DNA from 3 places in the Microbulbifer sp. NBRC 101763 genome. Region 3 is predicted to be linked to each of the others. Evidence: predicted binding sites of a transcription regulator. Region 3 holds the regulator's gene; each other region holds the start of a gene.
What was found. Region 3 encodes sigma-54, which starts transcription at its own class of promoters, with help from an activator protein. Its sites were predicted from a motif close to TGGCACANNNNTTGCNNT; they were not measured.
Positions count from the first base shown of each region.

Region 1: the regulator sigma-54 is predicted to act here: its motif matches at 4,840-4,857, upstream of glnL (nitrogen regulation protein NR(II)).
Region 2: the regulator sigma-54 is predicted to act here: its motif matches at 7,471-7,488, upstream of galU (UTP--glucose-1-phosphate uridylyltransferase GalU).

Region 1 covers NZ_BAABQV010000002.1:18,763-28,618, reverse strand. The annotation lists gene ABWV76_RS05465 (AI-2E family transporter) at 1-195, shown strand, start outside; gene ABWV76_RS05460 (bestrophin-like domain) at 212-1,027, opposite strand; gene ABWV76_RS05455 (peroxiredoxin) at 1,194-1,715, shown strand; gene ABWV76_RS05450 (PAS domain-containing protein) at 1,783-2,115, opposite strand; gene ntrC (nitrogen regulation protein NR(I)) at 2,274-3,680, opposite strand; gene glnL (nitrogen regulation protein NR(II)) at 3,684-4,766, opposite strand; gene ABWV76_RS05435 (DUF4124 domain-containing protein) at 5,098-5,748, opposite strand; gene glnA (glutamate--ammonia ligase) at 5,960-7,366, opposite strand; gene thiI (tRNA uracil 4-sulfurtransferase ThiI) at 7,687-9,171, shown strand; gene typA (translational GTPase TypA) at 9,380-9,856, shown strand, end outside.
Region 2 covers NZ_BAABQV010000010.1:28,741-38,596, reverse strand. The annotation lists gene proB (glutamate 5-kinase) at 1-809, opposite strand, end outside; gene cgtA (Obg family GTPase CgtA) at 923-2,128, opposite strand; gene rpmA (50S ribosomal protein L27) at 2,321-2,578, opposite strand; gene rplU (50S ribosomal protein L21) at 2,596-2,907, opposite strand; gene ABWV76_RS20830 (polyprenyl synthetase family protein) at 3,160-4,122, shown strand; gene ABWV76_RS20825 (phosphohexomutase domain-containing protein) at 5,127-6,476, opposite strand; gene galU (UTP--glucose-1-phosphate uridylyltransferase GalU) at 6,477-7,325, opposite strand; gene fabA (3-hydroxyacyl-[acyl-carrier-protein] dehydratase FabA) at 7,600-8,124, shown strand; gene fabB (beta-ketoacyl-ACP synthase I) at 8,193-9,416, shown strand; gene ABWV76_RS20805 (sugar nucleotide-binding protein) at 9,467-9,856, opposite strand, start outside.
Region 3 covers NZ_BAABQV010000004.1:257,052-266,907, forward strand. The annotation lists gene ABWV76_RS11690 (YhdP family protein) at 1-119, shown strand, start outside; gene msrB (peptide-methionine (R)-S-oxide reductase MsrB) at 206-739, shown strand; gene yjgA (ribosome biogenesis factor YjgA) at 840-1,352, opposite strand; gene mgtE (magnesium transporter) at 1,432-2,799, opposite strand; gene ABWV76_RS11710 (HPr family phosphocarrier protein) at 2,907-3,176, opposite strand; gene rapZ (RNase adapter RapZ) at 3,201-4,058, opposite strand; gene ptsN (PTS IIA-like nitrogen regulatory protein PtsN) at 4,192-4,653, opposite strand; gene hpf (ribosome hibernation-promoting factor, HPF/YfiA family) at 4,657-4,947, opposite strand; gene ABWV76_RS11730 (RNA polymerase factor sigma-54) at 5,135-6,592, opposite strand; gene lptB (LPS export ABC transporter ATP-binding protein) at 6,784-7,509, opposite strand; gene lptA (lipopolysaccharide transport periplasmic protein LptA) at 7,609-8,085, opposite strand; gene lptC (LPS export ABC transporter periplasmic protein LptC) at 8,144-8,710, opposite strand; gene ABWV76_RS11750 (KdsC family phosphatase) at 8,710-9,249, opposite strand; gene ABWV76_RS11755 (KpsF/GutQ family sugar-phosphate isomerase) at 9,310-9,856, opposite strand, start outside.

The DNA.
Region 1 (9,856 bases), on a different contig from region 3:
GTTGGGCGGGATACCAAGCTGCCAGACTATCTGGTGCTGTTTTCCACTGTGGGCGGCCTGTTTATGTTTGGTGTCAGCGGCTTTGCCATAGGCCCGCTACTCGCCGCGCTGTTCATCGCCTTTTGGGAAATTTTTATGCGGGAGTTTGTGCACCCGGAAGATATGCTGATGCCACCCAGACCTGATAGCGAGTAAAACTCACCTGGACTCTTTAACGCTCTGTGGGAGCCTGAGACTCCCTTTGACGTAGCGCTTTCAGGCGCTGGTTGAGATCACTCATCGGCGCCTGGTCAACCAGTAACACCCCCTGGTTGGCCCTGTCTAAATCGGCGATCAGCAAAATCACCGTGGCAAAGGTGAGAGCCAGTGCCAGTACAACCTGCACCGAACCACCGCGGCTGATCCCCAGCTGGTAACCAATCGCCAGCATGGCCAGTATTGTCATAAAGTACAGCGCCAGCCACAGGGGGGCGGGAATACGATACTGCAGGCCCACCACCACCCTTGCGCGATGCAAGTCCATCAGGGTGTTTACCGGATCGGAAAATTGGCGCAGGTAATCCGCATTGTAACCCTGGGCAATATGGCTCTGTACCAGTTGCCACAGCTGCCGCTGAATTTCCTCACTGCGTTTGATATCAGCAGAGCTTACCGGTGTAGAGGGATCAAAATCACGCAGATCCACATATTCCGCAAGCAATCCACGGGCGCGCTCACGTTTCGTTTTCTCAAGAAAGTCCGCATTCAGGTAGGCCGCCAGGATAGTATTAACCTCCTGCAACAACAGAGCCTTGCGCTCATTAAAGCGGTCCGCGGTCATATTGAAGGTAAACGCTAAAACAAATGCCACCAAACCAAGCGTTGCCGCAACAGCACTGCCAATCGACGACTCACCAGCAACGCTCTCTCTTCTCTGGCGCCTATGCCCCCAGAATACCCCTAACGCCAAAGCGCAGAGAACCAGTGCCACTGTAATCAGATATATCAGGGGCAATGGCAGCAAATAGAAAATATTACCCGAGTGCATAAGAGTCCCCACAGACTGAGGAAAGTCTGGCCCAGCTGGGTATCACTGGCCAGTTTTTCCAGGCTCTCTGCAGGGCTAAAGAAGTGGCGTATTTATAATGAACCTACTAGTTTGTACCATATGGCAGCGGTAGCATAGGCGCAACATATCCGAGAGCAAACATACTATGAAATACTGGATTACCCTGGTTTTAACTACGCTGATCAGCCTGCCATTGATGGCCCTTGAGGTTGGTGACAGAGCACCGGACTTCTCTCTTCAAGGATCAGACGGCAATACACACAGACTCGCTGAACACAAAAATAGAAATGCAGTAGTAATCGCCTGGTATCCACGTGCCTTTACCAAGGGCTGCACGATAGAGTGCAAATCACTGGCAAAAAATGGACACAAGATTCGCAAGTTCAATGCTGCCTACTTTATGGCAAGCACCGATGATATTGATGAAAACACACGCTTCGCTAAGCACAATGAAGCCGACTTCCCTCTCCTAAGCGATCCTTCAGGTGAAGTCGCCAAGGCTTACGGTGTGCTAGTTCCAATGATCAATATTGCCCGGCGTATTACTGTCTATATCGGTAAGGATGGGAAAGTCCTGAAAATTGATAAAGACGTTAACCCTGCCACCAGTGCAGAGGATATTGCCAGAAACCTGGCCAAACTAGGCATAGAAAAGAGTGAGCCCTAAAAATATTAATAAATCTGGCCCGAAGCACTCAGGGCCAGATTTATCCGACTCAACTTAATTTATGACATCATTCTATTACGAAAGAAATGCCAAAGCAGCACTTCTCCCCCTCAAACTCCCCAAGCCACTTGCAAACACTTAACGTAGCCTCACCTCGACTGGATTTAATTACGTGCTCTAGTAAATAATCCGGCTCACCGGAAGCAAAGACGCGCTTATCCGCCTCTCGCAGAGCTTGAGCATTTTCCGCCCAAGTTAGTTGAGCGTCGGTTTTTCCCACTACATCCTCACCGGCCAACTCGCAAATTTTGCGATTACCCCAAATATATTTTTCATCTTGATCTTTCACCCAAAAAAGAAACGGCACATTATCAACAACCCTAAGCTCTTCAGCGTTCATAGAACTCCATCTCCAGCCACTACATTCATATTTGAACTGCATTAATAAATGCAAGTGTAAAAGCCAAAGGAGGTTTTGCCTTTATCATTCATTGAGTATTAACATAAAAATTCTTATTTCATCTTTGTCAGAAATAGCCGGAGGCACAAAAATAGTTCTTAATTGCCACTAATCTCCAGCTCTTTTAATTTTCTTGTCAGGGTATTTCGTCCCCAACCAAGTAAATCTGCGGCATCACGCTTGCGCCCGGCCGTATGCTTTAAAGCAATCTCGATCAGGGCACGCTCAAATGCGGGAACTGCCTCACTGAGTATTTCGCGCCGCCCGGATGACAGGGCCTGATCAGCCCAAATACGTAGGGCTTTTTGCCAGTCCAGTGGGGTTTCGCTCTCCTGCCCTTGTTGGTGCAGTTCCTGGGGCAAGTCTTCGATATGTACTTCACGGCCAGAGGCCATAACGGTAATCCAGCGACAAGTATTTTCGAGCTGCCGTACATTTCCAGGCCAATCCAAACCTGACAGGTAACCCTCTGTTTCCTTAGTCAGGATTTTTGGTTCCACCCCGAGGTCTTTTGCGGCAGCATTGAAGAAGTGACGCACCAGCCTTGGGATATCTTCACGGCGATCGGCCAACCTTGGAATATGAATGCGGATTACATTCAAGCGATGAAATAGGTCTTCGCGGAATTTATGCTGCAGTACCAGCTCCTCAAGGTTTTGATGGGTGGCGGCAATAATCCGCACATCCACTTTTACCGGAGTGTGTCCGCCAACCCGATAAAACTCCCCATCCGCCAATACTCGCAGAAGCCGCGTCTGGGTTTCTGCCGGCATATCACCAATTTCATCCAGGAAAAGGGTACCGCCATTGGCCTGCTCAAAACGCCCGGCACGCTGGGAGCTGGCCCCGGTAAAAGCGCCTTTCTCATGCCCAAACAATTCAGACTCCATCAAGTCTTTCGGAATCGCGGCCATATTCAGGGCGATAAAGGGTTTTTCCCTTCGTGGACTGTGATTGTGCAACGCCTGAGCCACCAGTTCCTTACCAGTGCCAGACTCACCATTGATTAATACAGTGATATTTGAGTGAGAGAGCCTGCCGATCGCACGGAAAACTTCCTGCATCGCCGGCGCTTCACCAATGATTTCTTTATTCTCGGTGCCATTATCCTGTTCAATGCGCTCTTCCTGCGCCTGCTCACTGGCGTGCACCAGGGCACGGCGTGTAACCGCTACAGCCTCATCAATATCAAAAGGCTTAGGCAGATATTCAAAGGCACCGCCCTGATAGGCGGCGACAGCACTATCCAGATCCGAGTGAGCAGTCATAATAATTATCGGCATGTTTGGACGTTCCGCCTGGAAGCGCTGAAGCAACTTGAATCCATCGGAGCCCGGCATACGAATATCGCTAATCACCACGTCCGGTGAATCGCTGTAAAAATCATCCAGGGCACGATCGCCACTCTCGTAGCATTGGGTTTCTATCCCCTCCCGAGAAAGCGCCCGCTCCAGCACCCAGCGGATAGATCTGTCGTCGTCAATTATCCAAACGCGATTACTCATTCTCTAGGTTCCTGTATTGGCTAATTCGATAGTCAACGGCAAATAGATCTGGAATACCGTGCGACCGGGACGGCTGTCACACTTAATTAGGCCGCGATGCTGACTGATAATGTTCTGTGATATGGATAGCCCTAAACCGGAGCCCTCCGCGCGCCCTGATATCATCGGGAAGAAGATCCGCTCACGGATCTCCTCGGGAATACCGGGACCGTTATCTTCAATTTCGATACGGCATACCAGTGGACAATTGCGACGACCAATTGTGAATTGGCGCTGGACCCGTGTGCGCAATACCATCTCCCCACTGGCGAGACCGATACTCTCATTTATCGATTGCATCGCATTGCGGGCGATGTTCAGCAGTGCCTGGATCAACTGTTCGCGATCCGCTGGTACATCCGGGATAGAGGGGTCGTAATCCCTGCGGATACTCAGTTCACCATCACATTCCACCTCTAGAAGCTGTGCCACTCGCTCCAGGATTTCATGGACATTGGTCTCCGCCAGTTTCACCGGCTGACGCGGTCCCAACAAGCGGTCCACCAAATTGCGCAGGCGGTCCACCTCCTCAATGATGATCTGTGTGTACTCTTCCAGAGAGGCATCTGGTAACTCTCTCTGAAGTAGTTGTGCCGCACCGCGGATACCGCCGAGGGGGTTCTTCACTTCATGTGCCATGCCCCGCACCAGGTTACGCGCAGTTTCCTGGGTACTGAGCAATGCATCTTCACGTGCAATGCGCAGCAGGCGATCCATAGGTTGCACCTCAAGCAGCAAAACACCTAGCTCTGGGACAGGACTCACCGAGTAATCCACAGTGCGCGTATCCAGGTTGTGCAGACGCCAACGAGCGCGGCGCACCGTATATTTTTCACAACTGACCAGCGCATCACGCATGGCTTTTTGCGCAGCTGCAGATTCTCGCACGACCTCTTCCAACGGCAATCCGCTGACCCTTGCACTGGATGCCGCCAGCAAATCCTCGGCCGCATTGTTCAAGTAACAGAGTGATAACGTGTCATCCAGCACCATAACGGCTGAAGTGAGACTGTCTAACAGCTGGCGCAGCTGGCGATCATTGAGCATTCAGTGGTTTCCGGTTCTCTGCGGCGGCCGGGGTAGGGTTAGCACCCGGCGCGATAAGCCCTTGTATCTAGCCAGTGCAAAAAGCAAACCAAAATGGCGCACAGGGCTATTCAGGCCCACATTGGTTGCTTCTGATGAGCATTTACAGTGCGCAATCGATAGGATTTGCCTAATCACCCCCAAGAGCATTGGAGCTGCACAGCTCAGCCAGGAGAATGCACCACAATGGTGCGAAGGTCAAAATTTAATCAGCCTAGGGAGGGAAAGGCGGGCTGTGAATTGTTTGCGAAGACCCGCTGACGCCCTTGACGATAGCGGTAATACAAACCAATCAGGGCTGAGACTGGGCCAAACTGGGCCCAAGTGACACTTTGGTTGACTGAGGTGCCCGAAGGATAGAGCTATCCAATTGGGCAACGCTGGGGCGCTGCACATAAACAGTAATGACTTTTGATTGAGCCAGAATGCGCCCACTGGCATCGATAAGTACCGCCTGCACACTGTGACTACCGCGCTCCAGCGCTGAGATATCCAAGCTGGAGCCGGTTGAATTGCCGCGCCAGGGTTGACCATCCACCACCGCATAAAAGCTGGCACCCTTTGGATATGACGGTTGCACATCCACTTGTAGCGGAATAATACGCTGTCCCGGGGGGATAGTTGCGCCATCCAGGGGGCTCACAATCTGGATTGACATCGGCCCTGCGTAGCTCTCTTTGCCGCCGTCATCCTCTACATCATCTTTAGGGGATAGCTTGCGTGAAGGCAGAGGGCGAGGCAGGGTGATGGGCTGGACATTGATTGGGGCCAGCTCTACCTTTTGCGCCTCACCACTGGCTGGTGGAGTGTCACTGAAAGTCACGCGCCCGTCGGGGCCGACAGTCTTGTAGATAGCACCGGAGCTGCTGCCACCATCGGTACCGGCAAAAGCCATCAGGGGGGCGACAAGGAAAAGTGCCTGAAACGATCTCAAAAATCCCATAACGTGATCGACCGCGACGCGGACGCTCCTTTTCTCTTGCCCCAGTCGGGGCCTCAATTGAATGGGGCAACTGCTTCTCAAAGTACCAGATTCGCAGTCGGTAGAATCAACCTCCCCAATAGACAGTTTACCCGCAATAAAAAAGCCCGCACCAGGACGGCGCGGGCTTTTCGCGAACAACTCGGCGGCACCAGTGTGATGCCGTTCGCTATTACACGGAGTAGTACATGTCAAACTCAACCGGGTGAGTAGTCATGTTCAGGCGCTCTACTTCTTCGCGCTTCAATTCAATGTAAGCGTCGATTGCATCATTGGTGAAAACACCACCCTCGGTCAGGAAGTCACGATCCTTATCCAGGGCGTCCAACGCTCCTTCCAAACTGGCAGCTACGGTGGGGTACTCGGCCAGCTCTTCCGGGGGCAGATCGTACAGATCCTTATCGGCGGCATCTCCGGGATGAATCTTGTTCTTGATACCATCTAGACCTGCCATCAGCAAGGCAGCAAACGCCAGGTAAGGGTTGGCAGTCGGATCCGGGAAGCGCGTCTCGATACGCTTGCCTTTAGGCGATGTTACGTAAGGAATACGGATGGAAGCGGAGCGGTTGCGCGCAGAGTAGGCCAGGATAACCGGCGCCTCAAAGCCCGGTACCAGACGCTTATAGGAGTTAGTAGACGCGTTACAAATCGCGTTCAGGGCGCGTGCGTGCTTCACAATACCACCGATGTAGTAGAGAGCAGCCTCAGACAGACCCGCGTAAGCATCGCCGGCAAACTGGTTTACGCCATCCTTGGTGAAGGACTGGTGCACATGCATACCGGAGCCATTATCGCCAACAAGGGGCTTGGGCATAAAGGTTGCGGTCTTGCCGTAGGCGTGCGCTACATTATGTACGGCATACTTAAGAATCTGAACCTCATCCGCTTTCTTGGTCAGAGTGTTGGCTGCAACACCAATCTCACACTGACCGGCAGTGCCTACCTCGTGGTGATGTACTTCCACCTGTAGCCCCATTTGCTCCATAGCGGAACACATTGCGGCACGCACATCGTGAAGGGAATCAACCGGAGGAACGGGGAAATAGCCGCCCTTCACACCAGGGCGGTGGCCGATATTGCCCTCACTGAAGTTATGACCGGAGGACCAAGCCGCTTCTTCGGAATTGATTTTGTAAAAGGCGCCGCCCATTTCGGCACCCCAAGTGATATCGTCAAATACGAAGAACTCGGGCTCTGGGCCAAATAGCGCGGTGTCACCCAGACCTGTGGACTTCAGGTATTCCTCGGCGCGCATTGCGATGGAGCGCGGATCGCGCTCGTAGCCCTGACCGGTGACCGGGTCTACGATATTACAGCGAATAATAACGGTGCTCTCATCGGTGAAGGGATCGAGGAAAGCCGTCTCGTCATCCGGCATCAGGATCATGTCGGATTCATTAATGCCCTTCCAGCCGGCGATGGAGGAACCATCAAACATCTTGCCTTCTTCGAAGAACTCTCCGTCAATTTCCGATACGGGGATGGAAACGTGTTGCTCTTTACCCTTGGTATCGGTGAAGCGCAGGTCCACCCATTTTGCTTCACTCTCATTAATCAAACCGAGCGTTTTCGCTGACATTGCTGTCCTCCAGGTCTTGAAAAGTAATTGGTCGCTATGCCTTTGCTGCCGGCATTCACTCTTTACCTGGCGTGAAATAAAGCAAGGAGTGTGCCAAATTAGGGCAACTGCATCGCTGCGGCGGTTGGCGCCGGTGCGGTCGACAGCTTTGGGCCGACTGGGGCAGGATAAATGCATTGTGGCCGAGCGGCCACAGAAAAGCGCACCATAATGACGCAACTTTACCCCAGTATCGCCCGGTAACGGTGCACAACCAAGTTGCCTCCGGCTAGTTTATAATGCCGCACCTTCTATCAACATGCGGTACCCGACGGATTCCCATGCACTTTGTCGTCAAGTTTTTCCCCGAGATCACCATTAAGAGCAACCCTGTGCGCAAACGTATGTCGCGCCAGCTCAAGGACAACCTACAGCGCCTGCTGCGTCAGCTGGACGACCGTATCCAGGTGCGCAAGGACTGGGAAAAGATCGATGTGATCGCCCCGGACGCTGTAGCACACCTGGGCGACCGAATTGAGGAAGTTCTTTCCCACACCCCCGGTATCGCTAACTTCTCCCGTGTACGCCAGTTTCCACTGGGCGATCTGCACGATATGTATGAAAAGACTTTCTCTGTATGGGGCCCGGCCCTGAAGGGTAAGACTTTTTGTGTGCGGGTAAAACGCACCGGCAAGCACGATTTCCAGTCCCTGGATGTTGAGCAGTATGTGGGCGGTGGCCTCAACAAAAATACCGAAGCGGCTGGAGTGAAGCTGAAGAACCCCGATATCACGGTGAAATTGGAAATTCGCCACGACAAGCTCAATGTGATTGAGGAACAGCACCCCGGTCTCGGCGGCTTCCCCCTGGGAACCCAGGACCCAGTCCTTTCATTGGTATCCGGTGGCTTCGATTCCACCGTGGCCAGCTACCTGACCATGAAGCGTGGTATCCGCACCCACTTCCTGTTCTTCAACCTCGGCGGACGCCAGCACGAGCTGGGCGTTAAGGAAGTCGCCTATTACCTGTGGAATAAATATGGCGCATCCCACCGGGTGCGCTTTGTCACTGTGCCATTCGACGAGGTGGTAGCGGAAATCCTCGAACGCGTCGACGATTCCCATATGGGTGTAATCCTCAAACGCATGATGCTGCGCGCTGCCAGTGTAATCGCCAAGGAACTGGAGGTGGACGCGGTGGTGACTGGTGAAGCTATTGCCCAGGTATCCAGCCAGACCCTGAAAAACCTGGCAGTAATCGATAGCGTCACCGATACCCTGGTGCTGCGCCCACTGATCACCTCCGATAAAACCGACATTATCCGCACCTCTCGGGAGATCGGCACAGAGGAATTTGCCGCGAATATGCCCGAATACTGCGGTGTGATTTCAGTAAAACCCACCACACGCGCAAAAATCGAGAAAGTGGAATCCGAAGAGAACCGCTTTGATTTTACCGTCCTTGATCGTGCTATCAGCAATCGCTCTATTCAAAATATCGATGAAGTGATTGAAGAAGTAGACGGACAGGCACCTGAAGTTGAGATTCGCGAAGAGCCCGGTAATGCGGTGATAATCGATATTCGCCACCCGGATGAAGAGGAAATGGACCCGCTGGAACTTGAGGGCTGTGAAGTACAGACTATCCCCTTCTACCGTCTGAATAACGGCTTCGCTCAACTGGACCAGGAGCGCGAATACCTGCTCTACTGCGCCCGTGGTGTCATGAGCCGCTTGCACGCCTCCCACCTGATGGATGAGGGATACCGCAACGTGGGCGTGTTGCGCCCACAGATCCCCCACAGGCCGGAAAGCATCAAGAAATAATTCCCGGGCGCGGACAGCCCCGCTATCCGCGCTCCCCTCTTACCCCCTCAAGCCGACACTTCCACAGTGGGCGGTGATTTTTTACTCAAAATCACTCCCAATTGTCATGCGCCCCCCCTATAATCGCCGCCTTTGGCCGGAATGCTGCTGTAGAAACCCCGCAGGCCCCCGCCCCGATTTACCAAGATTTAACGCCCAGAGGCCCCCAGTGATAGAGAATCTGCGCAATATTGCGATTATCGCCCACGTAGACCACGGCAAAACCACCCTGGTGGACAAGCTGCTGTCCCAATCCGGCACTCTCGACCGTCGCGATGAAGGCGCCGAGCGGGTTATGGATTCCAACGACCAGGAAAAAGAACGCGGTATTACTATCCTCGCCAAGAACACCGCCATCCGGTGGAATGACTACCGCATCAACATCGTCGATACCCCAGGACACGCCGACTTTGGTGGTGAGGTAGAGCGTGTACTCTCTATGGTGGACTCGGTACTACTGCTGGTTGATGCAGTGGACGGCCCAATGCCACAGACACGCTTCGTAACCCAGAAAGCGTTCGAGCAGGGTCTGAACCCTATTGTCGTCATCAACAAAATTGACCGCCCTGGCGCGCGCCCCGACTGGGTGATGGACCAGGTATTCGACCTGTTCGACAGCCTTGGCGCCACCGATGAGCAGCTGGAC
Region 2 (9,856 bases), on a different contig from region 3:
TCAGCGTCTGGCAACAACAGGGTACCCAGAGACTCCCCTGCCCATGTGCGCATGATTACTTTTTCCTGTACCCCACCAGCTATCACGGTACAGGCACCGGAGCGAGCCGCCAATTGCGCAGCGCGCACCTTGGTAGTCATGCCACCGCGCCCAAGCCCACTGCGCGAATCCCCCGCCATAGCCAGCAAGCTAGGATCCAGGGCAGAGGCCTTCTCGATTAATTCCGCCTGGGGATTATCACGGGGGTCCTCAGTAAACAGCCCATCCGCATCCGTCAGAATCAGCAGCGTATCAGCCTCCACTAGATTGGCGACTAGTGCAGCAAGCGTATCGTTATCACCAAAACGAATCTCATCGGTGACCACCGTATCGTTTTCGTTGACAATGGGCACGGCACCCAAAGAAAGCAGGGTTTTCAGGGTGCTACGTGCATTGAGGTAGCGGGTACGGTTGGAAAGGTCATCATGGTCCAGCAGAATCTGTGCACTGCGTAAATCAAAGCGCCCAAAAGCCTGCTCATAAACCTGCACCAAATGGCTTTGCCCCACCGCCGCAGCGGCCTGCAACTGATGAATAGACTCCGGTCTTCGCCCCCAACCTAAACGATCCATACCTGCAGCGACGGCGCCAGAAGATACAAGTACCACCTCAATACCACGCTGTCGCAGTTCGGCTATCTGCTCAACCCAGGCAGAGATAGCCACGCTATTTACACCTCGACCGTTATCGGTCAAAAGGGCACTACCAATCTTGACAACCCAGCGCTGGCTATTCGCCAGCTCACGACGGGAATCTGAATTAGAGCCCATGCTCCCCCCTGGATATCGCCCCTAAGGGTCATTTAAACCATTTTTATTATTCAGAAGCCCACAATAATTAGAACCTGGGGCAGCTCAGGAGGGACTTTGCCAAATGAGATAACTCAGGGGCGATACTCAATATCGACATCGTGTTCATCGTCATCCCAATCCTCATCATCATCCACATGCTCCCTGGCTGCCTTGCGTTTAGCCCTATGGCTCTCACGCAACTCCTCAATACGCTCACGGGCCTCACGCTGCATCTGGCGCTGAGACTCCAGTTCTGCCTGCGCCAACTCAGGGTCACGGTCCTCATCTTCCTGACGCTCCTCGAGGTAATCCATTAAACGACCACTGAGGATATCAGTGCCCTCTTTGCGGATTGCTGCCACACGGAAAACAGGACCGGTCCAACCCAGCGCATCTACAATTGCCTGGCAACGCTCCTCCAGTTCTACCGCCGGTACCAAGTCAGTTTTGTTCAGTACTAACCAGCGTTCACGTCCAGCCAGTGTCTTACTGAAGCTGGAGAGCTCATGCTCAATAGCTCGGGCATTTTCCACCGGATCAGAACCATCAAATGGTGCCAAATCCACCAAGTGCAACAGCACACGACAGCGGGTCAAGTGCTTGAGGAAGCGAATCCCAAGACCCGCCCCCTCTGCTGCCCCCTCAATCAGGCCGGGAATATCGGCAATCACGAAGCTTCGGTGCTTCTGCACCTGTACCACACCGAGGTTAGGTACCAGGGTAGTAAAGGGATAGTTGGCCACTTTGGGCTTGGCTGCGGAAACTGCACGAATAAAGGTGGATTTACCCGCATTGGGGAGTCCAAGCATGCCTACATCGGCGAGAACCTTCAGCTCCAGCTTGAGACTGCGCACCTCCCCCTCAGTACCATTTGTTGTCTGCCTGGGAGCGCGGTTGGTACTGGACTTAAAGCGAGTATTACCCAGACCGTGAAAGCCGCCCTGGGCAACCAGAAGGCGCTCGCCGGCCTCAGTCATGTCGCCGACCGCTTCGCCACTATCCACATCAATCACAGTGGTTCCCACGGGGACTTTCAGCACCAGGTCTTCTCCCTTGGCCCCCGTACAGTTGCGCCCGCGGCCCGGCTGTCCACTTTCAGCTGCATAGCGAGGTTGATAGCGGTAATCTACCAGGGTATTGAGGGAATCATCGGCTTCCAGGTAAACGGAACCGCCATCGCCGCCATCACCGCCATCCGGGCCTCCTTTTTCTACAAACTTCTCCCGACGGAAGCTCAAGCAACCGTTACCGCCTTTACCTGCCTGGACAACGATGGGCGCCTCATCGACAAACTTCATAATCTCTCCACCGCTATAGCGGTTGCCTTATCCGGTACGCGCATCCGCGCACCCCTATCATCATACCAGCCGACAAGCCGCCCCCTGTGGGCACCTGCCACCCTAACTTCCCGCCGCCGCTTTTCTGCGACTTTTCCAACAAAAAAGCCCCGCAATAGCGGGGCTTTTTATGAAGCTTGGGCTAATGACCGCTTAAGCAGTTTCGATAGAAACAAACTTGCGGTTGTTGGGGCCCTTAACTTCAAACTTCACAACGCCGTCCGCAGTGGCGAACAGGGTGTGGTCTTTGCCCATACCAACGTTAATACCTGCGTGGAATTTGGTGCCACGCTGACGAACGATGATATTGCCTGCTGCTACAGACTGGCCGCCAAAGCGCTTCACGCCCAGGCGTTTACTCTCGGAATCGCGACCATTTCGCGTACTACCGCCAGCTTTCTTATGTGCCATGAGTCGTTACTCCTCTGTTATGCCTTAATGCCAGTGATTTTGACTTCGGTATACCACTGACGGTGGCCTTGGCGCTTCATGGAGTGCTTGCGACGACGGAATTTGATGATTTTCACCTTCTCGCCGCGGCCGTGGCTCACTACTTCAGCCGATACTTTAGCGCCCTCTACAACGGGAGCGCCGATGTTAATCTTGTCGCCATTAACGACCATCAGCACTTTGTCGAAATCAATGGTTTCGCCGGTAGCTACTTCCAGCTTTTCCAGGCGAAGAACTTCGCCCTCTTCTACACGGTGTTGCTTACCACCGCTCTCAAAAACAGCGTACATATTTCTATGCTCCGATATGGACGACACGAAGCAGCGGGAGGACTATTGAGTCACTGCTCCGCATTTCGGGAGCTTGCGCCGTGTTGTTTAACATCTATATTCGCCAAACGACCCCAAAGCAGCTGAATAGCCACATGAAGCCCGCAATTGACGGGGCGCAGATTCTAATCAATTCGTCGGGTTGATACAATAGCGCCCCTTTGCTGCCCGGGCCCCGGGGGGCGCCAGTCTAGTCGTATAAGGAACTCTCACATGCTGCCTTTTCACCGGGTCGCCGCCGAAGACTTTGCCGCGGTCAACCAGCGCATTCTCGATCAACTGCACTCGGACGTTCCTCTGGTGGAAAACATAGGGCACTATCTGGTCGAAGCCGGCGGCAAGCGCTTGCGCCCTCTTCTGGTGCTTCTCTGTGCACGTGCCTGTGGTTATAAGGGGGAGAGCCACATTGACCTCGCGACTATCATCGAGTTCATCCATACCGCCACATTACTGCACGATGATGTGGTGGACACATCCGACATGCGTCGTGGCCGCCTCACAGCTAACGCAAAATGGGGCAATGCTCCTAGCGTGCTAGTGGGGGACTTCCTCTATTCCCGCGCCTTCCAGATGATGGTAGCCCTCAGGGATATGGATATCATGGCAATCCTCTCCGACACCACCAATACTATTGCTGAGGGTGAGGTTCAGCAGCTGGTAAATGCTGGTGATCCCGCGGTGGGCGAGGGCAATTACTTTACGGTTATCCACAAAAAGACCGGCGCCCTGTTTGAAGCCGCCTGTGAAACTGCCGCCGTAATGGCTAACTGCACCAACGGGGAACAAACGGCCCTGAAACTCTATGGCCGCCACTTGGGCCTTGCCTTCCAACTTGTGGATGATGCTCTCGACTATCGTGGCAACCCAGAAGAACTTGGGAAAAATGTAGGTGACGACCTGGCGGAGGGCAAACCAACCCTGCCACTAATCTATACCATGGCCAATGGCAGCAAAGATCAGGCCCAATTGGTAAAAGAAGCGATAGAGCAACGCAGCGCGGAAAAACTATCCGAGATAGTCGACGCGATTGAAGCCTGCGGCGCCCTGGACTACACCATGGAGCGTGCACGTGCCGCTGTTAACAACGCTAAAGAGCAGCTGGAGTTCCTACCCAACTGCGAACAAAAGCTGGCTCTGCAACAACTGGCCAGCTTTGCCGTAGAGAGAAGCGTATAGCACTTTTAGCCACAGCAGCCGGGCCACCAACTATATTAGTTAGTGGCCCTATCACTCAAATACGCCCCCAAGAACATAAGTACTCCCCATACCTGAGTGCACTCCCCTCACTTACAAGGTGGGCAATATTTGTAACAATACGTTGCGAATTAAAGAGTCGTCCTCCAGATAGCAGCCTCTATAACTCTTAATCACAGCTTTACAAAAATCGAGCCAGGTTACTTCCCTATAAATGCAACACCACCACCTGTAGCCAAGCTATTGCACTACTTATCCGAAAAATTAAATAAGCAGGACCAAAACTTAGCCATATCAAAGATTTAGGCATTTATTATTTTTAGCCCATAAATACCAAACGAAACTTTAGCACCATCAGTTTGAAGGAAAACAGCTTCAAAGTTTCACCCAATGGAAAATACCCAGAAGAAAAATTATGAGGCCATCCACTGCCCTATATCAATTCAGATTAGCACCTGAAAAATTCCCACAAAATAACCTTGTAATCACTAGAGGTGGACTAACTTCATTATACGTAGTGGATTACAAATTCCTGCATGACAACAATCCTCGCAGCAATAAGCTGGAATTTTTAATTTTGCAAATACACAATATTCCTCTATATATACTAAGGACCCTATAGCTGCAAAAAAATACTGGATACAGCTGTAATCAACAAAGGAAGCTTTGGTTTTTTGGTAAAGTCAGAAGGTCATTTGGACGGTTCAAATTGAACAGGCATCAGTATGAATATTTGGTCTATGCGACAGCAATTGTTGCATGCGTCCATGAACGGTGGAAAATTTATGCACAATATTTAAATACCATGCAAAACTCTATTACCAGAAAGACCCGCCCGCTTTAGACTTACGGGACAACAGATTAAAATATGAAATTTTATTTACTAGTAATTATAGTATTAATTTAGGCAGGGAAGGCCAGCCAAATTTTTGACTGACCTTAAACAGGTCTCTTAAATTTTAACTACTGTATTTACTCTATCTTTTTCAAGCGCGAATTAAATCAAGAAGCTCTTGAGTTTTTTCACGCATTAGCGCCTCATTCCCACGGGACTCAACATTTAAGCGTACTACGGGCTCGGTATTGGACATACGCAAGTTAAAGCGCCAATCGGGATAAGCCACACTCAAGCCATCTACATGCTCAACGCTCTCAGCTCCCGGAGCATACTTTGCTTCGGCCATTTTTAGTAATTCAGCGGCATCCTTCACCTTAGAATTAATTTCCCCAGAACAGGGGAAAGCAGCCATACGCTCACTCACCAACTGAGACAAAGACTTACCACTGCGACTTACCAGCTCTGCCACTAAAAGCCAGGGGATCATACCGCTGTCACAGTAAGCAAAGTCGCGGAAATAGTGGTGCGCACTCATTTCACCGCCATAGATAGCGTCTTCTTTACGCATGCGCTCTTTGATAAATGCATGACCGGTCTTGCTCTGCACGGGCTCCCCGCCAGCTGCATGGACAATGTCCTCGGTATTCCACAGCAGGCGTGGATCATGAACAATTTTCGCACCATCATTTTTGAGCAAAAATGCCTCTGCAAGCAGGCCTACCACATAATAACCTTCGATAAATTCACCTTTTTCATCGAAGAAGAAACAGCGGTCGAAATCGCCATCCCAGGCAATCCCGAAATCGGCACCACACTCTCTCACAGCTTCCGCAGTCGCTGCACGGTTTTCCGGCAAAATTGGATTGGGAATACCATTCGGGAAGTTACCATCCGGCTGATGGTGTACTCGTACAAATTCAAATGGCAGATGCGGTGCCAAGGCATCAACCACTGCACCAGCGCCGCCATTACCAGCATTTACCACTAGCTTGAGTGGCTTCAAAGCCGTGCTATCGATATAAGACAGCAAATGTTTTACAAAATCGACACGGTGTTCAAAGCGATATAGATCACCTCGCCTTGGTGCTGAGGCAAAGTTATTTTGCTCTGCCAATCGCTTGATATCCAACAGACCAGTATCGCCACTAATTGGACTACTTCCTGCACGGACAAATTTCATACCATTGTAATCCATAGGGTTATGACTCGCGGTTACACAGATGCCGCCATCAAAATCCCCATGGGAAGTGGCAAAATAAACTTCTTCAGTGCCACACTCGCCAATATGAAATACGTCAGCACCGGCATCGCGTAAACCATTCGCCAGAGCATCGGTCAGTTCAGGGCTGGTCAAACGAATATCATGCCCAACTACAACCCGTCGCGCTCCGAGGAATTGGGCAAAAGCACGCCCCACACGATACGCAACATCTGGATTTAACTCTTCCGGCACACGACCGCGTAAATCATAGGCCTTAAAACAGGTAAGCTCAGCCACTTACTTCTTCTCCTGGGCAGCCTGCTTGGGCAGGTAAACATTCTCATAGACATGGTTCGTAGCTTCGATAAAGCCTTCAACCGAACCACAATCAAATCGGCGCCCCTTAAATGCGTAGGCCAAAACGCAGCCCTGGCGGGCCTGGGCTAGCAGCGCATCGGTAATCTGTACCTCTCCATTCTTGCCAGGAGGAGTATCGCGTATCAGGTCAAAGATATCTGGAGTCAGAATATAGCGACCAATAATCGCATTATTGCTTGGCGCCTCTTCGGCCGTCGGCTTTTCCACCATATCGGTAACCTGGTACAAACCGGGCTTGATCTCATTGCCCGCAATCACACCAAATTTGTGGATATGTTCAGTAGGCACCTCTTCGACAGCAACAATACTGCAGCGAAACTGCTTGTATAACTGCACCATCTGCGCAAGTACGCCTAACTCCTCATTCAGGCACAGGTCATCTGCCAGCACTACAGCGAATGGTTCGTCCCCTACCAAGCGGCGCCCCTGAAGAATTGCGTCCCCCAAACCGCGCATTTCTCCCTGGCGCGTATAGGAAAAACTGGCGCTATCAATGACTTTGCGAACGGAATCAAGGTATCGCTCCTTACCAGTACCCGCTATCTGGTGTTCCAACTCAAAATTGGTGTCGAAATGATCTTCGATGGCGCGCTTGCCCCGACCAGTGACAAAGCCGATTTCCGTCAGCCCGGCTTCTATCGCTTCCTCTACGCCATACTGCACCAGTGGCTTATTCACCAGAGGCAGCATCTCTTTGGGCATGGCTTTCGTAGCAGGTAAGAAGCGGGTGCCGTAACCGGCAACCGGGAATAAACATTTCTTGAGCATTATGCTCCCCCATAATTTTGAAACGAGCGCACCCAGTGCTTGGCCGGCAACTTATCATAGTTGTTAGGGTCATTCACTTACAGATAATGACGCTAAAATCCCTTATTGGACCATAAAATCTACTACTGAATGCTCTAAGATTGTGAAAGCAATTCCAGCGCCAGTCACAAAAACAGCCCTGACCGACTAGACAAGCGACACAGAGCCCTTAGAATGCCCGCTCTTACAAAAACGCCCAGTATGGATTGCGTAACCACCCACCAACGGGGAAAAAATGAGTAATTTTGTTCAAAAAAGCACCTATAGCAGAGAGGAGCTACTGACCTGCTCCCGGGGCGAGATGTTTGGCCCTGGCAATGCACAACTGCCCGCTCCCAATATGCTGATGCTGGATCGCATCACACATATCTCAAAGGAAGGCGGAGCCTTCGGTAAGGGAGAACTGATTGCGGAACTGGACATTCACCCCGACCTTTGGTTTTTCGATTGTCACTTTCCAGGCGATCCGGTAATGCCCGGTTGTCTCGGGTTAGATGCAATGTGGCAGCTACTCGGCTACTTTTTGGCCTGGAAAGGTAACCCCGGGCGCGGTCGCGCACTCGGCTGTGGCGAGGTCAAATTTACCGGTCAGATTTTGCCCACCAGCAAGAAAGTCACCTATCACATCCAGATGAGCCGTATTGTTGAGCGCAGGCTTGTTATGGGAATTGGCGATGGTACCGTTGCTGTAGACGGCCGTGAAATTTACACAGCTAAGGATCTTCGCGTAGGCTTATTTACCCGTACCGATAATTTTTAAACACACCGTAAACCATTGTCGGTAGAAATCATGTAGTCCTCTACCGACAAGCTATGCTGGAGACCACTATGCGTCGGGTAGTCATTACCGGAATGGGTATTACATCCTGTATCGGCACCAATACAAAAGAAGTCACCGCCTCGTTGAGAGAAGGACGCAGCGGAATCCGCTTTCAGGAGGAGTACCGGGAGCTCGGCCTGCGCAGCCAGGTAGCGGGCCAGGTCGATATCGACTTCAAGGAACATATCGATAGAAAGCAGCTCCGCTTTATGGGTGATGCAGCCGCCTACGCATATATAGCCATGCAAGAGGCCATTGATATGTCAGGCCTGCAGGAGGATCAGATATCCAACCCGCGCACAGGTATTGTGATGGGCTCAGGCGGCACATCCACCCAGCAAATTATTGATGCGGCCCATACCCTCAAGGAAAAGGGCGTAAGGCGCGTGGGCGCCTACCGGGTGCCTCAGGTAATGAACAGTACCGTTTCCGCTTGTTTAGCCACCCCATTCAAGATCAAGGGAGTGAACTACAGCATTTCTTCCGCTTGTGCCACCAGTGCGCACTGTATAGGGAATGGGGCCGAGCTGATCCAGATGGGTAAGCAGGACATTGTCTTTGCAGGTGGTGGTGAGGAGCTAGCCTGGAGTTTGACTCACCTTTTTGATGCAATGGGCGCCCTATCAAGCAAATATAACGATACCCCAACGAAGGCCTCACGTCCCTACGATGCCGACCGGGATGGCTTCGTTATCGCCGGTGGCGGCGGCTGCCTGATATTGGAAGAAATGGAGCACGCTGTAGCCCGTGGAGCCACCATCTATGCCGAGCTGACCGGCTACGGCGCAACCTCTGATGGTTACGATATGGTCGCCCCCAGTGGTGAGGGTGCAACCCGCTGTATGCAACAAGCGTTAGCGGGAATGGACGGCAAAGGACTGAGAGGTAACGTGGATTACATTAATACCCACGGCACCTCAACCCCAGTTGGAGACGTGGCTGAATTGAAGGCTATGCGTGAAGTCTTTGGTGACACAGTTCCAGCATTTGCCTCTACCAAGTCCCTTACAGGCCACTCCCTCGGCGCCGCTGGCGTACAAGAGGCGATTTACAGTCTACTGATGATGCAAAACAACTTTATCGCTGCATCTGCCAATGTAGAGAATCTGGACCCTGCAGCTGTGGGTATGGATCTGGTGACCGAAGTTCGCGACAGTGAGATCAAGCGGGCCATGTCTAATAGTTTTGGATTTGGTGGTACTAACGCCTGCCTAGTATTCGACAAGATCTAAACAAAAAAAGGCGCCATATAGGCGCCTTTTTTATCTTTGCTGATAGAAACCTAACCAGACTTTTCTGCACCCAAACGTTCTAACCAAAGCTCTACCTGTCGGGTGAGCCCCTGGCGCCAGCTGTGCTGCTGAATGCCAAACACATCCCTCAATTTTCCACAGGCCAGCACAACACTGCGATCCTTTTGACCAGAATCCTCTAATGCACTGAGTTGCACAAACCGCTCTTCATCGTGAAATGACTGTGCCCGCTCCACAACCTCTAACGCAAACTCTATAGCGGTGCAGCTGTCTGAACTTCCGTAATGATAAACCCCTGGAGCAAAGGCACCACTGGCTAGCTGTTGTGCTATCGCTACCGTCACACGAGACAAATCGAGAACAGTAACCGGATTACCGTTATTGATACCATCCAGTTCGAGCGGTTCACCAGTTATAAA
Region 3 (9,856 bases):
ATGGCGGTGGTGCCGAGCGCCAGGGGGCTGCCTCATTAAAAGATAAAGCTGAGGCTGTGGAGGAGGTGGGCTCGGGGGGGCCATCTACGCTGCCAATAAGTACTGGTGCAGGAAGCTAGCTGTTACGATTTTTCTGAACTGCATCCACTTCAAGGCGCTCTAATCTTAGGATAACGGCAACGCGCTAGAGAATGGAGTTTTGCAAATGACGAAATCTCAAATACTCGGCCCCCTGTTGGTGGTAGCCGTGGCATTATCGGCATGCTCCGAGGCCGATGACCAGCGTATCCAGACGATGACCGTAGGAGAGGCCAAGGAGAGGATCTCCGAAGGTAAGGGGCTGGAACAGATTCCCAAATCGGTGTGGAAACAGATTCTGCCTGAGGATCGTTACAAGGTCCTGTGGAAAAAGGATACTGAGCGAGCCTTTACTGGTAAGTTACTCTACAACGAGGAAGAGGGGACTTATGTAACAGCTGGTTGCCGCCTGCCGGTGTTCAGCTCAAAGCACAAATATAAGTCAGGTACCGGCTGGCCCAGTTTCTGGGATGTGGCATATCCGCAAAATATAGTCTTAAAAGACGATTTTAGTTGGGGCCTGCGCCGTACAGAAGTGCTGTCAAAATGTGGGGAGCACTTGGGACATGTATTTAAGGATGGTCCGGCACCGACACAACTGCGTTATTGCCTGAACTCCCTTGCCTTAGATTTTGAGCCAGCGACTGTAAACAAGCAATAATTAGCGATTGTTGCTAAAGGTCTTTCTGGGATGGTGGCTTGGTAAGCTGGGAGGGACTCGGGGCGGGAGAAATACCACCCCGGGCAGCTACTCTGGGGTATCAGGTATCCTGCATAAAAAAGTCGCGTAAGTAGCGGAACAATTTACGCTGATTTGTGGGGGGCTTATTGTTTTTAACCTCTCTTTGGGAGTCCCTTACCAACTGACGCAACTGTTGGTGATCCACTTGCGGATACTGATCAAAAAAAGAACCTTGGGCACTGTTCCCACCTTCAAGCAGGCGCTTGCGCCAATCCTCTGCCATTTTATCGAAGTGCAGGTGACGTTGGTCCCGCTCTTTGAATTTCAGCAAAACTGCCTCAATAGCTTCATGATCGCTACTGCGCATAAGTTTGCCGATAAATTGCATCTGGCGGCGGCGGGCCTCGTTAGATTTGATTCGTGCCATGGTATCTATGGCATCGCGCAGATCTTCATCCAGTGGTACTTCAGCAAGTTGGGCCTTAGATAGCTCAGTCAGTTGTTTGCCCAACTCCTGTAATTGGTGCATTTCCTGTTTGACCTGAGTTTTACTCTTTGGCAGGTCATCCTCATAATCATCGTTTTCGTACATCTCAAATTCCGCACGTTAACCGGGGCTTTCCCGATTTTGCTCTAACCAGAGGCATTGTGCCACTGGGATATTTCACGTCTCAGCCAAAATACCAGGTGGCAAGGCCGAGGAAAGACATAAACCCTACAACATCGGTGATGGTAGTCAGGGCTACGCCACCTGCCAGCGCTGGGTCAATACGCATAGCTCGCAAGGCTACAGGTAATATTGCGCCCGCCGATGCGGCGGTAAGCAGGTTAATTACCATAGCTGCGACAATGATAATGGCGATAGTGATATCGCTAAACCAGAGTGCGGCAATAACCCCCATAACCAGTGACCAGAGTAAGGCATTCAGGGCAGCTGAGCCCAGCTCGCGGGAGAGTAGCCAGTTCAGGTTACTTTTACCAATCTGTCCGAGTGCCATGCCCCGGATGACTACTGTGAGAGTTTGGCTGCCAGCAACGCCCCCCATACTGGCAACGATCGGCATTAACACTGCAAGTGCCACCACTTTTTCCAAGGTATTTTGGAATAAGCTGATAACCCAGGATGCGAGCAGGGCAGTTAGGAGGTTTATGCCCAGCCACAAAGCTCTCCTTCGAGCCGTACGCCTTACCGGGGCAAAGGTGTCCTCTTCTTCATCAAGGCCGGCCAGACTCATCAGTGAGTGATCGGCATCTTCGCGAATTACATCCACAATATCGTCAATTGTGATGCGGCCCAACAGGCGGTTATCCTCATCGACCACTGGCGCGGTGATCCAGTCGTACTTCTCAAATAGTCGGGCAACTTCGGTGTCGCGCATATCTGCAGGGATAGGTTCTACGTCGGTATTTACAACCTCGCGAACTGTTACTGATGGATCTGTAGTCAGTAGCTTTGATAGTGGCAGTAACCCTATGTACTGTCCCTTACGATTTACTACGAATAAGCTGTCTGTGGATTCTGGCAGTTGCTCGTGGCGACGCAGGTAACGAAGAACCACATCTAGGCTAAGGTTAGGGCGCACAGAGATGGTATTGGTATCCATCAGGCCGCCGGCGGTGTTCTCATCGTAGGCAAGAACACTTTCCACTCGCAGTCGGTCGGTCTCGCTCATAGAGGAGAGAACTTCCGAGACAACACGCTCGGGAAGTTGCTGGAGGATATCAGCGATATCATCCGCATCCAGCCCCTCCATAATCTCCACCATCTCCTCGGTATCCATGGTGTCGAGGATCTGGCTGCGCACCTCATCTGTCAGCTCTTGGAGTACCTCACCTTCTACATCTCGCTCAATTAAATTCCATAGTACCTGGCGAATGCGGGGAGGGGAGCTTTCTAGTAACTGGGCAATGCTCTGGGGGGTCAGGGTTTTGAGCATGCGCCGGACTTCCTGCCCAGTGCCGCTATCGAGCGCGGCAAATAGCTCGCTGAGCTGATTTTGGGCGCGGAATTTAATTTCGGCTTGAGGTGGGCTGGACACGACTAATCCTTACTACTTAGCGGTGATTGCGGGCTGAGGTCGCTTGGGATAAGTGGCGATTTTATGCCCATGGCGGGACTCTATCTAGAGGGGGCTATTTTTGCAAACTACTCGGCTTCGCCAAAGCGTTCTGATACCAAATCACTAATAGCGCTCACTGCATCGTCTTCGTCACGGCCTTCAATCTCCAATTCAAGTTCCGTTCCCTTACCAGCGGCTAGCAGCATAAGCGCCATTACACTCTTTCCGTCGACTGATTTGCCCTGGCAGTGTACTTTGACATCTGCAGAGAATCGCGCAGAGGTCTGGGCGAACTTACTGGCTGCGCGGGCGTGTAGACCGAGCTTGTTGATAATGGTGAGGCGCTGTTTTTGCATAAGTGCGTCTAAGTTAATTGGATGTTACTTCTGCTCACGATGCCGGATCTGAACGTTATTAAACTGCTTTGAAAAAATCTTGGCCAACTGCTCCACCATATATACAGAGCGGTGGCGACCGCCAGTGCATCCAATGGAGATGCAGGTATAACTGCGATTGCTTTTTTGGTAGGAGGGCAACCAGTTATTCAGGAAGCTGGTGATATCCGCCTGCATTTTACCGGTTTCAGGGTGGCCTTGTAGGTATTCGGCAACCTCGGGGTCCAGGCCGGTTTTCTGTCTCAGGCTTGTCTCCCAGTAAGGGTTTGGCAGGCAGCGTAAGTCAAATATCAGATCCGCATCTACGGGAACCCCGTATTTAAAGCCAAAGGATTGGAAAAGGATTGCCATGCTCTCTGACTTTTCACCTACTACCCGGTTTTTCACTAGTCCACGTAGCTCGTGCAAACTGAGATTGCTGGTGTCTATCACCATGTCCGCCATCGCAGAGATCGGTGTGAGTAGTTCCTTTTCCTGGTTGAGTGCTTCTAGTAGGTGGGTGCAGTCATTGCTGAGAGGGTGTTTCCGCCGGGTTTCACTGAAGCGCTGAACTAACACTGGTTCACGGGCGTCGAGGAAAATAACATCGCACTTTACGCCGTTTGCACGCAGGGATTCAATTACCCGTGGGGCCTGTTTGATATCCTGCCAAAGATTTCGGGCGTCGACGCCAAGAGCCAGCTGAGTATCCCCTTCTGCCGGTTGCTCGTGAACCCTTTTGACCAGTTCTGGTAGCAGGCTGGTCGGTAGGTTGTCAATACAGTTAAACCCTTCGTCCTCTAATAACTGAAGGGCAGAGCTTTTTCCGGAACCAGAACGGCCGCTGATAATAACCAAGCGCATGGGTGTCCCCTTTCTAAGGTCTGTGTATCACTGATTTTTAAAATAACTGCATTGTGATTGATAGTGACAGAGTGGTTGTCATCAACATTAGCATTTAACTTCAGTTTACCCATGGGCTGGTTCACTACCTGGATCACGCGGCTGCAGCGCTATCTATGGCAAGTGCGTAGAGTTCGTCGCTGGTCTTGGCCTGGCGTAACTTATCTCTTACTACGCTATTGGAAAATAGCGCTGCTATCTCGGCCAGAGTTTCTAAATGCTGCTGTTCCGCATCCTCGGGGACTAGTAGAACAAATAACAAATCAACAGGCTGGCGATCGATGGCGTCAAAATCAATTGCAGGCTCAATGGTACAGAGAACGCCAATTGGTTCTTCACAACCAGGCAGACGGCAGTGGGGGATCGCAACCCCCTCCCCAATTCCAGTTGATCCCAAGCGTTCTCGGGCAATCAATTGGTTGAAGATGGTATCGGAATCATGTTGCGGGTATTGTTCGGCAATAGCCTGGGCAATATTGAGCAATAATTTTTTTTTGCTACTCCCCGCCAGATGGCAAAGGCTCAGGCGGGGAGAGAGTAAAGCTTCCAGTGTCATAGTTCAGCGGTGGTTCTGCAACTTCTCTTTGTGCTTCTTCAGTTGGCGGTCCAGCTTATCAGTCAGAGCGTCAATGGCCGCGTACATATCCTTGTCTTCCGAGCCGGCACAGAGGTCGTGACCATTTATATGTACTCTGGCCTCTGCTTTTTGGATCAATTTTTCGACGGATAGGATAACCTGAGCGTTAGTAATATTGTCGTAATGCCGAGAGAGCTTCTCCAGCTTGCTTTCGCAGTAGCTGCGCATTGGTGAGGTAACATCGACGTGGTGACCACTAATGTTGATCTGCATGGATTTCTCCTAATCGGGTGCATCACATACCGGCACGTCTCCCTTTCGGGTCGCAACCCTACTAGGAAGTGGCCCAGAATGGAAGGATACACTCAAAGTTTGGAGTTTGGTTGCAGAGGGGTGAAGTGTGGTGCCAACGAGTTTGTGACCCAGGTTCTTAAGTTGGTCTAAAAATCATATTTGTGGATCAGACCAGGCGTTTTCGCTCACTGGAAGAGGGAATTCCCATGGATTCCCGGTATTTTGCTACAGTGCGTCGCGCTACCTTAATGCCTTGCTGATCCAGTTCCTGGGTGATTTTGTTATCTGAAAGGGGCTTGCGAGGCGTTTCCGCATTTATAAGTTTGCGAATTAATGCACGAATAGCAGTGGAAGAGGCGTCTTCGCCAGAATCAGTGCTTACATGACTGGAGAAAAAGTATTTCAACTCAAAAGTTCCGCGAGGAGTGAGCATGTACTTTTGAGTGGTTACCCTGGAAATAGTAGATTCGTGCATGCCAATGGCTTCAGCTACATCCGCCAGTACCATAGGGCGCATGGCCTCAGGTCCCTCTTCAAAGAATCCCTGCTGTTTTTCCACGATGCAATTGGCGACCTTGAGCAGAGTCTCGTGGCGGCTCTGTAGGCTTTTTAAAAACCAACGTGCCTCCTGTAAGTGGTCGCGCAGGAAGTTGTTATCTCTGGAGTTGTCTGCCCGCTTAACCATGGAGGCATAGTGACTGTTAACGCGAATTCTGGGGGTGATCTCCGGATTTAAGTTTGCCTGCCAGCCTAGCTCCCTACGTGAAACAATAATATCCGGGGTCACATAGGTGGCTTCCTGCTCAGCGAATCTCTCACCTGGATTAGGATTCAGGGTTTGGATCAGCCGGATGACCTCGCCCAGTTGGGCTTCATTTAGACGTGTGCGCCGACTTAACTGACGGAAATCCCGCTTGCCGAGAAGGTCAAGGTGGCGCTGGATAATACACTGGGCCTGTTTTAACCATGGAGTCTCACTGGGGAGCTGCTGTAACTGCAGTAATAGGCACTCTTGTAAATTACGCGCTCCGCACCCAGCAGGCTCAAATTGCTGGATAGCCCTGAGCACAGCAAGCACCTCATCCTCCCCAACAGAAAGGGAGTATGCAATTTCATCAAGAGGTGTGCATAGCAAACCATTAGGTTCTATGCCATCTATCAGATTTTCTCCGATTGATTTGTCCAGCTCGGAGAGGGTGGTCAGGTTGAGCTGCCATCGCAGGTGATCCTGTAGACCGTCCGTAGAGGTATTGCGCTCAAAACTGGGGTCTTCGTTCTCGGTGCTACCGCTGTGGCTGGTGTAGACGTCATCCCAGCGTGAATCTACGGGAAGCTCTTCAGGAATGCTTTGACTCCAGTCACTCTCGATGAGATCCCGCTCCTCTACGGTATGCTCAGTAGGGGGGGTGGCCTGTTCGTTAATAGGCTCCGCTTGTAGCTCTGAGATATCTGCGCTGGAAGCTATTTCGTCAGTTTCAGCCTCCAGCATCGGGTTGCTATCCAGGGCGGCTTGGACTTCCTGTTGTAAGTCCAAAGTCGAAAGCTGCAATAGGCGTATTGCCTGTTGCAACTGAGGTGTCATGGTCAGCTGGGTACCGAGCTTTAGTTGAAGAGACTGCTTCATATTGGGGTGCTGCAGGCTGAGATCACATGGAGGTATAAATAACCTCAGATGGCGCAGACTACCCCGGCCTAAAAAGTATTACAAGCAATAAGCATGCCGGTTAGATTGGCTGCCTTATTGTTAAGTAGCTCTTTCGGCGATTAATTTTGTCAATATTCAAGATGTCTGGTGACAAATGTAGCGATCTGTCTCTAAATGGTAAATTCATGTCCCAAATAGACTTCGCGTACCTGCTGGTTGGCCAGCACCTCATCTGGAGTGCCCGCTGCAATAATATGACCCTCACTAACGATATAGGCAGTCTCGCAGATATCCAGCGTCTCTCGCACGTTGTGATCGGTAATTAAGACGCCGATTCCACGATCTCGCAAATGGCGGATTATCTCCTTGATGTCATTGACGGAAATAGGGTCCACCCCAGCGAAAGGTTCGTCCAGCAGTACGAAGCTGGGGTTTGTTGCTAGGGCGCGGGCAATTTCTACCCGACGGCGCTCCCCGCCAGAGAGGGCCATTCCCAGACTGTTTTCAATATGTGTGATATTGAACTCCTGGAGTAGCTCCTGTGCTTGCTGTTGGCGCTCGGCGCGGGTTAAGTCTTTGCGGGTTTCTAGGATGGCTAGGATATTATCCCGAACGGATAGGCGGCGAAAAACAGAGGCTTCCTGGGGGAGGTAGCCAATTCCCTTTCTGGCGCGGCCATGCATGGATAGCCGGGTTATATCCTCATCATCGATCAATACCTGACCAGCATCAGCCTGGACCAGGCCAGCAATCATATAGAAGCATGTGGTTTTACCTGCACCGTTAGGCCCGAGGAGGCCGACGACCTGTCCGCTAGAGACACTGACGGATACGTCCTGAACGACTTTTCTTTTCTTGTATTGCTTGGCTAGGTGTAACGCCTTCAGCGTTGGCATAGTATTTACCGAAATCTGTCCATGTTGCGAGCACAAACGCTCGCCGGTGAAGAGGGTGATAGATGAAATCTTTACTTTTTACGACTCTGGGTAATGTCTTTACTGGCTGCCGTCGTTGCTTGGAGTCTGGCTTCCATCTTTTTTCTCTGGCTGCCAGATCATCTCTATCCGTTTGCCAGCTTGACCCTGGGCGCTCATTTGTTCGGTAGTTAGGTCGTAGTCAATTTTCTCTGCGGTTAAGGTGTTGCCGTCACGATCTACGTAGGCCTTCCCGGTAAGTTGTAGCTCTTCAGAGGCGACTGCATATTCGATGCGCTGAGCCCGTGCTTTTATCGGGTTCTCGCCTTCCAGTATTTTCTGTTGGAAGCGTGCAGGTTTGCCTAAGGCAATAACACGACTGATTTCCTTTTCCGGGGTGAAATAAACCTCTACTCGGTCCGCCTCTATCTTTAAAGAGCCTTGGGTTATCACTACGTTATTGTTGTAAACCACTAGGTTGCTGCTTAAACCCGCATTCATCGCATCCGAGCTAATATTTATGCGCTGTTGGCGGTCTTCGGGGAGTGCGTTTGCCATTGACGTCGCAATCAGAAGCATGGTGAACGCGGAACTCTTGACTAGGTAGTGGCAAAGTTTACTTGGGATCATAGTTACTCTTTACATCGGATAGGATTTCCACCCGGTCTTCATTCAGGTATGCGCGCATTCCCTTTCCTTTAGTCTGGTTAGGACCCGAGCTAATAGTAACAATTTTGTCTGTTTCGGCGAATTCCTTATCCGGCAAAATAGTGATGCTTGATGTCTCCAGTTTGATACCACCAGGAGAAGGGAGTTCATCAATTTCTACATCACCACTTAAAACAACACGCTCACCACGGTTGTATGCTGCTCCCTGCCTGGACTCAGTGCGCCACTTCGGCTGGTCTTCCTGGAAGAAAAGCATTCGAGGCTCGGTGAGTTCGGCCCTGTCTCGGCGCTTGAACTGGTAATAGGTAATTTGTTCTGCATCAACTCGGTAGGCTAGATTTCCTTCCTCATTAAAATGACGAGTTTTGGCATCGCGGATTATCAAATCGGCAGCACGGCCCTGTTGTTGAGGCGTTGGACGGATTCCCAGCAACTGCTCCGGAGGGCTTTCGGAAAACCAGAGTCCTGCGCTGATGAGCGCTACCACAAATAAAAGTGGCAACCAGGTGCGCATCACTGCTCTCCGATATAAGGTGCTAAGGCTGCGTCAAAAGTACCCTGGGACAGCATGATGCGATCACAGACTTCACGGACAGCGCCCTCGCCACCTCGGGAACTGGTTATCCACAAGGCGCGGTCTTTCACAGGAGGAGCAGCATTGGGGGGTGCGATAGGGCAACCAATATGCGTCATCACCAGCAGGTCCGGGTAGTCATCGCCGATATACGCAATATCTTCAAGGCGACAGGGCTCATCAGCGAGTAGCTCTTTTAGTGCTGCAAATTTGTCTTCCCGGCCTTGGATCAGCTTTTTAATACCTAGGTCATGAGCGCGGCGTTCGACTACGCTGCTGCGCCTGCCTGTGATGATGGCTACTCTCACTCCAGAGTTCTGCAGCATTTTAATTCCATGTCCATCCAGCGTATTGAATGTCTTGAGCTCATTACCGCTATTGTCAAAATATAGTTTGCCATCGGTTAGGACTCCGTCCACATCCAAGACCAACCAGCGCACCTTTTTAAGTGCAGAATTCAATTCTTTTTCAGAAATCACCGGGTATTCCTTACATGCTGTGATGGGCGATATTTTTTCGCTCAGTAACTTTTGATTATCTCAGATTACTCCGGCGCGGAGAATATCGTGCATATGTAATACGCCGATTGGGAAGTGTGCTTCGTCTTCTACGACCAGTGCAGTGATTTTGTAGTCTTCCATGATCCTCAAAGCTTCAGCAGCCAGGGTATCAGCTGAGACTGTTTTAGGTCGGCGGCTCATCACCTGTTCCATAGTGGCTATGTCCAACTCTATTTTTTGGTCAATAACACGGCGTAGATCACCATCAGTGAAAACTCCGAGAAGTTCTCCTTTGGGGTCGACAATAGTTGTCATTCCGAAGCCTTTACTGGTCATCTCTAATAGGGCCTGGGATAACAAAGTATCAGTATGTACCTGGGGCAACTCATCACCTGCATGCATTACATCTTCTACTTTTAATAGCAGGCGTCTTCCCAGGGCACCGCCTGGGTGGGAGAACGCAAAGTCTTCTGCAGTAAAGCCTCTGGCTTCTAATAAGGCTACAGCCAAGGCATCGCCCATCACCAATGTGACAGTCGTTGAGGAGGTGGGGGCTAGATTCAGGGGGCAGGCTTCAGTTTGTACA